DNA from 2 places in the Pseudoalteromonas porphyrae genome. Region 2 is predicted to be linked to the other one. Evidence: riboswitches for the same ligand, from Rfam matches in the RefSeq annotation. Region 2 holds a riboswitch; the other holds the start of a gene.
The links. Region 2 has a riboswitch for lysine ahead of lysC (lysine-sensitive aspartokinase 3). Riboswitches for the same ligand answer to the same signal wherever they lie in the genome.

Region 1: it holds a riboswitch for lysine, as region 2 does, so the genes downstream of both, dapA (4-hydroxy-tetrahydrodipicolinate synthase) here and lysC (lysine-sensitive aspartokinase 3) in region 2, are expected to answer to the same signal.

The regions. Positions count from the first base shown of each region.
Region 1 is NZ_LHPH01000002.1:257,872-263,306, reverse strand. Features, by position in the region: gene ADS77_RS03055 (succinylglutamate desuccinylase/aspartoacylase family protein) at 1-433, opposite strand, end outside; gene ADS77_RS03050 (PLP-dependent decarboxylase) at 439-1,644, opposite strand; gene ADS77_RS03045 (2,3,4,5-tetrahydropyridine-2,6-dicarboxylate N-succinyltransferase) at 1,644-2,384, opposite strand; gene dapA (4-hydroxy-tetrahydrodipicolinate synthase) at 2,400-3,284, opposite strand; lysine riboswitch at 3,422-3,615, opposite strand; gene ADS77_RS03035 (DNA-3-methyladenine glycosylase I) at 3,796-4,497, shown strand; gene ADS77_RS03030 (protein adenylyltransferase SelO) at 4,506-5,435, shown strand, end outside.
Region 2 is NZ_LHPH01000024.1:25,879-31,313, reverse strand. Features, by position in the region: gene ADS77_RS17245 (4'-phosphopantetheinyl transferase family protein) at 1-621, shown strand, start outside; gene lysC (lysine-sensitive aspartokinase 3) at 598-2,001, opposite strand; lysine riboswitch at 2,079-2,251, opposite strand; gene nhaD (sodium:proton antiporter NhaD) at 2,367-3,614, opposite strand; gene ADS77_RS17230 (hypothetical protein) at 3,793-5,088, shown strand; gene ADS77_RS17225 (condensin complex protein MksE) at 5,094-5,435, shown strand, end outside.

The DNA of each region.
Region 1 (5,435 bases), on a different contig from region 2:
ATTGCTGATCGACTTCATCGATCAGCGCGGCTTTAAATGCGCTTTTTAAAGTGTGATCATCTGCATCTGCGTATTGCTCGGCAAATTGCACCGCTAAGTTACTGTTGCAGTGATACATACGGTTCCAGTTGGTGCCCGTTATTGGATCAAAGCGACCGAGGGTAAATTCCCCTGATTTTTGATTGCAACCAATAGGATTCGCGTAAGGGACTAAAGTGATATCGCCTTTGAGTTTAAGACACTTAAGCTGCTCAAGTAATTGGAAGATAACGGCATTACCTTGCACTTCTGCGCCATGCATATTTGCTTGCACGTAAACGCTAGGGCCGCTGCCATCGCCTTTAATTCGATACACTGGAATCGTGAGCGGTAAACCATTGGCGACTTCACCGACTACAATGTTTTCTTGGCTAATGGGTGTTGTAGTACTCATATTAATTACCTCAGGTAGTAGCTAGCATCTTCAGCTTGACGTACACAGGTTAATTGGCCATTTTGTAACGTGTATTCGGCGGCTAATTCATGGCATAAAAAGTACGGCATGCTTTCGGTAAATCCGTAGGCGCCACACTGACTAAATACCAGCCAGTCATGTTCATTTAAATCCTTAGGTAAATGGTGTTCGCCTAAGCAATCAAGCGCAGTGCACAGTGGGCCATATAAACTCATTGCTTGCGTTGTTGCGTTTGACTCACGCAATAGTCGTACAGGGAAGTCTTGGCTGGTTACCGCTGGGCGTAATAAGTGGTTTATTCCACCGCTTAAAATCACTTGTTGTTGGCCATAGTTTAATTTACTTTCAACGACAGGCGTTGCGTAATGACCACACTCACCTACGGCATAACGACCAAGTTCCATCCATAATTCATCTACGCCAGCATCGCGTTTAATTTTTGCAAGTGCATCAATCAGTGTATCCCAGCTTAGAGTGGGCGCATCTAACGTGTATGGAATACCTAAACCACCGCCTAAATCGAGTACTTTTAAATTAATGCCTAAGTCGTCGGCAAGTTGCGTTAGCGGCGCAATCATTTGTGACCAGAGCTCTGCGAGTTTGTCACTGCTGAGCATATTGCCCCACTGAAAAATATGCAGGCCGTCAAAGTTTAGCGTAGGGTAGTCGCGAGTATTTAGCGCCTGCCATTCATCACAACCGAGCCCAAACGGCGTTAAGCTATCGCCACCTAGTGGGTTTTTTTCGCCTTCGGGCCAGCGTAATTGTACGCGCAGCAATACTTGCAGCTGACAGTTTAGTAAGCTTGCTTGCTCATTGAGCCAGCGTACTTGATTGAGGCTTTCGGCAACAAATATGCGTACTCCGCGCTCAATAAAGTGTTTAATTTGTTTCGGGCTCTTTGCAGGCCCGGTGTTGAGCACGCGCTCGCTGTTAATACCTTGAGCAAGTACTTGCTCAAGTTCGCCCTTGCTTGCAACATCAAAGTTAAAGCCTGCGCTATCTAAGCTTTGAATCACTTTAGATAGGGGATTAGCTTTAACGGCATACCAAAGCTTTACCTGTGTTTGCGTTACTAAACGCGCTAGGTGTGCGTTTAGGGTATCAAGGTCATACACAAAAAATGGCGTATCAAGCTGGCTTGATAACTCATCAATGGCGGTTTTAACTGGTGTGCTCAAAAAGGTCATTAACGTAAAACCTCTTCAAGAAGTAATGACGCATCGCTTTGTTCGTCGCGGTATTTTACGATTAACGCGCATGACATGCTTAAACCTTGCTCGCGTGCCCATGCGTTTGATGCAGGACGAGAACCTGGTATAACAATCGCGTATTCTGGAATAGGTTCGCCTTTATCAAGCTGACGCTCATTTACGCAGTCATATACAGGGATAGTGGCTGATAAACGTACGCCAGGGGCAAGTACTGCGCCTTTTTTAACGACTACGCCTTCAACAATCACACAACCTGCGCCAATAAATGCGTCGTCTTCAACGACTACAGGGCTTGCGCCAATTGGCTCAAGTACGCCGCCTAATTGTACTGCAGCGCTTAAATGTACATTTTTACCTACTTGCGCACACGAACCAACCAAGGCGTGGCTATCAACCATAGTGCCTTCGTCAATAAATGCACCAATGTTTACATATGCTGGTGGCATGATAATCGTGCCTTTAGCAACATGTGCACCGCGGCGAACACTTGAGCCACCTGGTACCATACGCACACCATTTTCAGCAGTGAATTCTTGTGGTGCTAGGTTATGTTTATCTACAAAACCACCAGCGAATTCAGTATTAGTGCCGTTTTTAAACGCTTCTAAAATACCTTTTTTTACTTCAACGTTTGCATGCCATTGGCCGTTATCGTCTTGTGTTGCTGCGCGTACGGCGCCCGATTCTAAATTATTTAATAGTTCTAACCAGCTCATTATAAAAACCTGTATTTAATGCCAAGATAAAATGGTGTTATTTGCATTACTGATACAATCAGTTTGCGTTAACTCAAGGTGCGTTAAAGGTGGGCGCAAATACGGGCTAGTAATACGCCCTTGTAAATGCATCAATACTTTAACGGGAATAGGATTTGCCACGGCGAACAAGCTTTGAATCGCTTGTGACCAATCGGCAAATAAATTGGGGTGTTGGCCGCTAAGGCTACGTTTTACAAATTCATGGGTTTGTGTCGGCCACGCATTGGCTGCAACAGACACTAAACCTTTTGCACCCGCTTGGGCAAAGTAAGGCATAAGTGCGTCATCACCACTAAAAATAGCTAACTGTGGTGCGGCATTTCTAAAACCTTCAAACTTGGCGATGTCGCCACTGGCTTCTTTTAGCGCCCATAAATTTTTATGATTTTTTAAATTGCTAATTACGGCAGGTGGAATATCAACAGCGCTGCGCCCTGGGACGTTATAAAGCATGCATGGATGAACACTGGCATCGAGTAGGTTTTCAAACCAGTGGGTTTGACCAATCACGCCTGGCTTTGCGTAAAGAGGAGAGCCAAGTAAGTAGCCGTGAATAGGCAGTTTATTGCAGTATTCAACCCAAGCAATTTGTTGTTTGAGGTTCATACCGCCAACAGCAACCATAAGCGGTACGGTCGGATTTAATTGGCATACATGTTCAACAATGGCTTGTTGCTCTTTAAGCGTTAAGGCAAGACCTTCGCCTGTGCTGCCAAGCAGTAAAATGCCGTTATTTGCTGCTTGCTGTTGCGCAACTAATTGATCAAGAATCGCATAGTCGACTTCGCCAGCGTCAGTAAAAGGCGTTACAAGTGCTGTCCATAAAGGATAGTTGTTTAAATCAAAATTGTTTTTCATCTACAACGAACTTATAGAGTGTTCGATGAGTATGCTGTGGGGTACGTGAAAGTGCGCCGCATCGTAGTCATTCGAACTAATATAATCCGAAGAGCGAATGGGCTTAATATAATAGGGCGCAATGGCCTTATTATGCTAAGACCAGAAGCTCTCCACCAAAAAATTTAACAGCAGCGCTGTTATTGGTGACAGTCGCTGGGATTCAACCCAGTCGCCCGAAGTAACCCTTCACAAAAAATGTTACTTCTCGGCGTTAATTCCCCTCACGTATGATCATTGGAGTGTGTGCTCCTCACATACGTTACCTGAATAACGCACCTCTTCTAGCCCACAGTGTAAGTTTCATTAAATAAAAAACTTACACCTTAAATAGGGGTAATGGCAGTGATTAAAGCATTTTAGCCGTCTAGGTGTCAAGTTGGCTTTTGAGCGATCGCTTCGAGAGGGTGGTTACGTATTAATGTTTTTTTTCGTACACTAGCAAACAAAGTCGGTTTAAGGGTATTCAGTAATGGAAAAATTTCAGGAAATTTATCAGCGAGCAGCGCAGCGTAAAGGCAGTGAAGCGATGCTTGAGCAATTGCTTTACGCGCCGCTTTCTAATAAGCAACTAAAATGCTTGCCTGATGATGCATGGCTTGAAGAGTTTACCCGTAAGGTATTTCAAAGCGGCTTTTATTGGTCGGTTATTAATAGTAAATGGACAGGCTTTAGAGAGGTTTTTTGGGACTTTAATATAGAAAAATTACTGATGATGCCACCTGATATGCTAGAGCAAAAAGCAACTGACGAACGTATTATTCGCAACTTTAAAAAAGTACAAACTATTCCAGAAAATGCATATATGATTCACGACGTTGCTCAGCAGCATGGCAGTTTTAGTCAGTTTGTGGCTGATTGGCCAAGTGACGATATAATTGGTTTGTGGGCGTATTTTAAAAAGCACGGTGCACGTTTAGGGGGTAACACAGGCCCGTACACACTGCGCGCATTAGGCAAAGATACCTTTTTGTTGTCGCGTGATGTTGAGGCTTATCTTCGTGGGCATAAAATTATTGATGGTGGTTTGCAAACTAAAAAATCACTAAATAGCGCACAGCACTTTTTTAATGAATTACAGCAGCAAAGTGGCTTAAGCCTCCAAGTGCTGAGTTTATTAGTGGCATACAGCGTGGGTGATAACCGCGTTGGCATACAAACAACCGAAGCCTAAGGAATCCAATGAAACTTGTTAGTCGCTATACTCATATTGCAGAAGATTTTGCAGTCCCTGATTTACCTAGCCCTGTTGTTGCACCAACTTTATTACTTTGGAATGAGGCGGTAGCTAAACAGCTCGATATTCAAGTGAGTCCGTCAGAGCGCGCATCCATCTTTAGCGGAAATACCAGTAACAGCACTGTTGCGGCCGTTGCATTGGGGTATTCAGGGCATCAATTTGGGCATTTTTCACCACGCTTAGGAGACGGCCGCGCGCATTTATTGGGTGCCGTATCTGATCAACATCAACAGCTGTGGGATATTCAGTTAAAAGGGTCCGGTGCTACGCCATTCTCTCGTGGTGGTGATGGGCGCTGTGCTATTGGCCCTGCGATACGTGAATACATTATGAGTGAAGCAATGCATGGCTTAAGTGTTCCGACTACACGCTGTTTAGCCGTGGTTGCCAGTGGAGAAACGGTTTATAGGCAACCACCACAGCAAGGTGCGATAGTAACGCGTGTTGCAAGTAGCCATATTAGAGTGGGGTCTTTTCAGTATTTAGCAACTCAAGGGGACGTGTCAGCGTTACAGGCATTAGCTGATAGTGCAATTGCGCGCCATTACCCTGAAATTCAATCCACAGGGTCAGATCGTTACTTAGCATTTTTAAAAGCTGTTATTGAAAAGCAAATCACTTTGGTCGTAAGTTGGATGCGGGTTGGTTTTATTCATGGCGTGATGAATACAGATAATACACTGATAAGTGGTGAGACGATTGATTACGGCCCATGTGCGATGATGAATCAATTTGATTTTGATACTGTGTTTAGCTCAATTGATCGACAAGCGCGGTACGCATTTGGCAGTCAGCCTAACATAGCTAACTGGAATTGTGCGCGTTTGGCTGAGAGCTTACTGCCACTCATACACGAAGATGATGAACAAGCC
Region 2 (5,435 bases):
CTATTGAGCCCTTTTGAACTCGCGGTGATCACTCGTCGTAAAAGTAACAAAGCCAAGCAAGAATATTTAGCTACTCGACTGCTGCTTAAGTATTTAGTAAAACAAAGCTCCCCAGAGTTTGCCAAGTTACCAGCTCATCATATTAGCTCTGAATTTGACGAGCCTAGCAGTAAATTACTCATACATATAACGGGCAGTAACACCGTGTTTAGCAGTTGCCTGTCGCACTCAAACGGTTTTGTCGGTGCCGCGCTGAATATTGAGCGAATTGAGTTTGGTTTTGATATTGAAAAAATAAGCACAAAGCGCCCATTTGAAAAGCTCGCAAAGCATTTTTACCACCCTGATGAAGTAAATTTAATAACGCAAAATCAACAACAAGGCGCTGAGCGATTTTTTAGAATATGGACCTTAAAAGAAGCACTCGCTAAAGCCACCAGCCAGCCGATTGCAAAATTGCTTAGTCCCAATGTGTTTGATCAATTAACGCAGGCTCATTTGCGCGCTGTAAGCTGCCAATATAATGAGTTTGATGTGAGTGTAGTGAGTAATCAGAGCACTGACTGGCAGTGCTCTGTGGTAAATACTATCGACCAATTACGCGGCGTTTTGAACTTCTAATAAGCGGCTATGAATGGCTTGTACAACGCGATCCGATTCAGCTTGTTCTACCAAAAAGCATAAGTTGTGCTTACTAGCACCATGGCAGATTAAGCGAATATTAAAATCACTTAATACGTTCATTAAATTCATTTCGTGCTGACGTAATTGAATTTGTGAGCCAATCAGCGCCACTAGCGTTAAATTGTTCTCTACCGAGACATGGCAAAACTCTGCTAATTTATCTAAACAGTCTTGATCAAGCTCAGGACGCGATGCATTTGGCGCGTTATCCAATGTAATAGCCACGCTTATTTCTGACGTGGTAACTAAATCAACCGAGATGTTAAACTCGCTTAGAATCGTAAACACGCGCGCTAAAAAGCCGCTGGCTAATAGCATTTCAGGGCTCTTAAGCGTAAGCAATAACTGGTTTTTACGCTGTGTAACTGCACGAATACCTGGCAATTGTGATTTTTCACGCTCAATCCACGTACCACCACGCTCTGGTTCACGGCTCGAACCTACAAAGACGTTAATGTGACTACGGCTTGCTGGTAAAATAGTCGCAGGATGTAGCACTTTAGCGCCAAAAGTTGCCATTTCTGCCGCTTCATCAAAACTTAAGCGCGCAATCGGTGTTGCTTTGGCACATAAACGTGGATCAGTGCTAAATATACCTACCACGTCCGTCCAAATATGCACGCTTTTGGCGTTAATTGCCTCGGCCAATAATGCTGCGCTGTAATCTGAACCGCCACGGCCAAGAGTGGTCGTTTGACCATGCGCATCACTGCCTATAAAACCTTGTGTGACAATAACATGCTCAGCTAATAGTGGGAACAAATGCTCTTTCGCAGCCGCAGCGGTGGCCGCTACATCTGGTGTAGCCTTTGAAAACTGGCTGTCTGTTTTTAATACTTGGCGCACATCAAAACGAATTGCGTTTAAACCATTCAAACGCAGCACCTGAGTAAATAAATACGACGATAAGCGCTCACCAAAACTCAGGAGTTCATCTTGTTGTTGTTTTGATTTAACGCCTTCACTGGCTAAAGCTTGAAACGCTTTAATAGTTTCGTCAAAGCCATGGGCTAAGTCCGCATCAAGCGATAGTTCATTTAAAATAGCTTCTTGAATGGCTAACACGCCGGTGATGTTTTCTGCGCGCTCACCCATTGAGATATCTTTTTTACACAATGCAACAAGGTGATTAGTGACACCTGCACTGGCACTTACAGCCACTACGCGTACATTGTTATCGGCTACAATAATTTCACTGCAACGACTCATAGCGTCAAAGTTGGCCACACTGGTGCCGCCAAATTTTGCTACTACGTGATCTGTTTTTTGGTTTTGTGCTGACTGTTGCGCGTTATTAGCAGCTAATTGGGTATTCATGTCGTCTCCTTTTGTGGCATTCAAACCACGGTAATACAAGAAGAACTTGGCAAGGGGGTGCTCGATAAGAAAAGTCCACTGCCAGAAGCTCTCCACCTAATTTGGTGACAGTTTTGAGGATTCAGCCCCATAAACCGAAAAACCACTGTGACGTGCAGTTGTTTTCCTCGGCGAATATTTCCCTCCTTAATGGTCGTTGGCAGTCGTCGCCTCACATTAAGTACCTAAATACCGCACCTCTTCTGAATGTTAGATTAATTGCATTTTATAATTGCCAATTAAAATAACAAAGCCCACATAAAGTGGGCTTTGAAAGTTATCGTTTAGACGTCTAGCTGTCAAGTTGTTTTAATTAATAAAGGTCATTAAATAAAACTACCTGCTAAATATGAGCCCATATAACCGATTGTATACGCTATTAATAAATACAACGACATACGTAAATAACTTAAAAATGTGAGTGCTTTTACTTTACTCATCGCAATAATACCTGCCGCAGAACCAATAATAAGCATTGAGCCGCCCACACCAGTTGCATACGTGAACGACAACCATTGTTGCGGACTCATGACTATTTCAGCTTTAAGCAGCGCAGCAGTCAGCGGGACGTTATCTACCGCAGCAGAGAGTATACCCATTAAGTAGTTTGCATACTCTGGTGCCATTAACTCATACAAATTCGTAAACTTGCTTAGCATACCCACTTCTTTTAGCGCACCAACAAGCAGTAGTACACCCACAAAAAACAGTAGCGTGTCGTATTCAATTTCACGAATGTAGTCGATGATTTTTTTGTTGACGTCTTTTTTGCGCATTAAAAATTGCGCCGTCAAAAACATTAACGATAAACCAAACAAGAACGTTAACAATGGAGGTACGTGATACATCACACTGAGTGTCAGCGTTGCAATAATCGTCGATAAGAAAATAACGGCAATGGTTATATCCGTTTTTTCAATTCGGCGATCTTCTTGCTTAGTAAACTGCACCGCACCGTTTAACCCAAATGACAGCATAACGGCCAATAAAGCAACACTAAATAATGCAGGGGCAATTAACAGTAGTAAATTTCCAATACTGACTTTACCATCAAGGAAAATCATCAAGGTTGTTACGTCACCAGTAATTAACGACACACCACCAGAGTTAACACTGAAGATGATTAACGTTGCGTACTTAATCAGTTTTTTCGGGTCCAGTTTTAACGACATAACAACGGCCAATGAAATTAGCGTCGCGGTAATGTTGTCTGAAATCGACGAGAATAAAAATGAAAAGCCACCAATCAAGAACATTAACTTTCGCTCGCTAATCGAGCTTGGCATGATCTTGTGCACAATATTTTGGATAAAACCTTTAGAGTTTAAATAGGCAACAAAGGTCATTGCAGCCATTAAAAACAACCATAATGTGGCAATCTCTAAAATATTGTGGTCAAGTTGGTGTTGTACACTTTCGGGGGTTTGCCCGTTTAAAGGCGAGATAAATAAGATAATCCAGCATAAAGTACCAAAGAAAAGCGTGGTTTTGGCCTTGTTTACATGGATAATATCCTCTATAACGATGAGCACGAATGCAAGCGCTATCAGGGTTAGGATAATTGCAGTTACCATGGCGTTTGAACAACCTTTATAAAAATGTAAAAATTGTATACTAGGTGTCAGTAATCGACACGGCGCGCAGTCTAGCACCAAAGGCTGTGTAAAACTATTGCCAATTTAATATTATATAAGTAATTGCTGTGTCCAAATAACACAGGTACACAGCACTCATTAGATTTTTTGGAGCTTTATGATCCCAGCTAAAAAGTTGCTAAATACCCTAACCGAGCACTGGGGAATGTTAGAGCTGCTATTTAAACGTTTTAAAATGGCCGATTTTAGCCTAAAAGACGTACAAAGTGCGATCAAACAAAAACAACCAACGTGGTCAAACGAACGGATCTATAAAGAAACCAATCGGCTTTTAAACCAAGATATTATTATTCCCTTGGCAAAATCATCTCAGCTTGAAATTAACCGTGCCATTGCAGATTTCGCCACCTTTTTATTACAGGAAGAGCATTTAGGCCTAGCACAAGAAATTAGCGTATTGGTTGAAGATTTAGCACGCCTAGGCAACCGCCTAGATAATGCAGGTAGCATTGAAGACTACGATGAGATGCGCCGCTTTAGCCGCATTATGGATGATCGAGTGCGTAAAATAATGAAATTATTTGCCCACAATGAAAACGCCATTTTAAACATAGTCGAACAAGCTAAAGCCAATAACGCAGTGCAATCACTGCAAAAGCGCTATAAAGCCGTCATTGAAGCATTTGACGAGTACATAGAACCAATGCTTGAGATGGTTGATATTCGTGGCGATTTTCATGCGTGTTTTAGTACCATTGAAACACAAATAAGTACGCAAATTGAGTACATAGAGCGCTCAGGCAAAGCCTACCAAGACAAACGTATGCTAGAGCAACTGCGCACCCGCATTTTAGAGATGCACCTAGTGGGTCGCGAAAGCTTACGTAAAAGTGCAGATATGTTGATGCCACTGCGTGAAGAGTTACGCCGCAATAATATGATCACTCGCCAAGCGGCAAAAGTGCTGGGATTGGTGCGTAAAAATGGTGTTGATAATATGCTAAGTGCAGTTCAACCTCATTTTGTATCTGACACGCAACGTTTTTCACTCGGGCAACAACGCCATATCATCGCTTATATGGCCACTTTAACGGAGTTTGAGCACAGTGAATATGAACTACCCGACCAAAACGATGTGCCTGCTTTTGTTACTCCTAATATTCCTGATTACAACAATGTAAAAGCGAACTTTAAAAAGCGCTTTAATGCGAAGCGTAAAAAACCACAACCATTATTAAGCTTTTTAGGGGAAAGCTACCCTGACCTTGAAGCAGACGAAATGCTATTTTTATATCAAAAGCTAGTAAGCGACACTGATATTGAAATAAATCAAAGCGATAAAAAAATGCGCGTTAAAATCGCAGGACAACATTTTTCACTCTTTCCTTTTAATACAACACCCTTTAATTCTAACCCTGTTGCATCTTCACAATCATCAACAGGAAATGAGTAACCGTTATGACACACATAAATTTAGATGAACTAAGCCACCTACAAACGATTAATAAAAAATTAGTCACGGGCTATCATATTAGCGAACAAGACACGGTAATGTGGCAAGAACTTGATCAACAAATTGATGCATATCGCGCATTATTTAGCGCCCTTGGCCATGATTTACAACACGATAGCCGTGGTTTTTATTACTTTGCCAGTGACGAAAGCACCCCAAATATGGGAAAAATCTCCCGCGCGATTGCCCTAACCATTTACATTTTGATTGAACACTATGCCAACTCAGGTAAAGATCCAATGCGCGCCCTGTTTGATGAAGTGAATGACCTTGAACTAATGCAAACA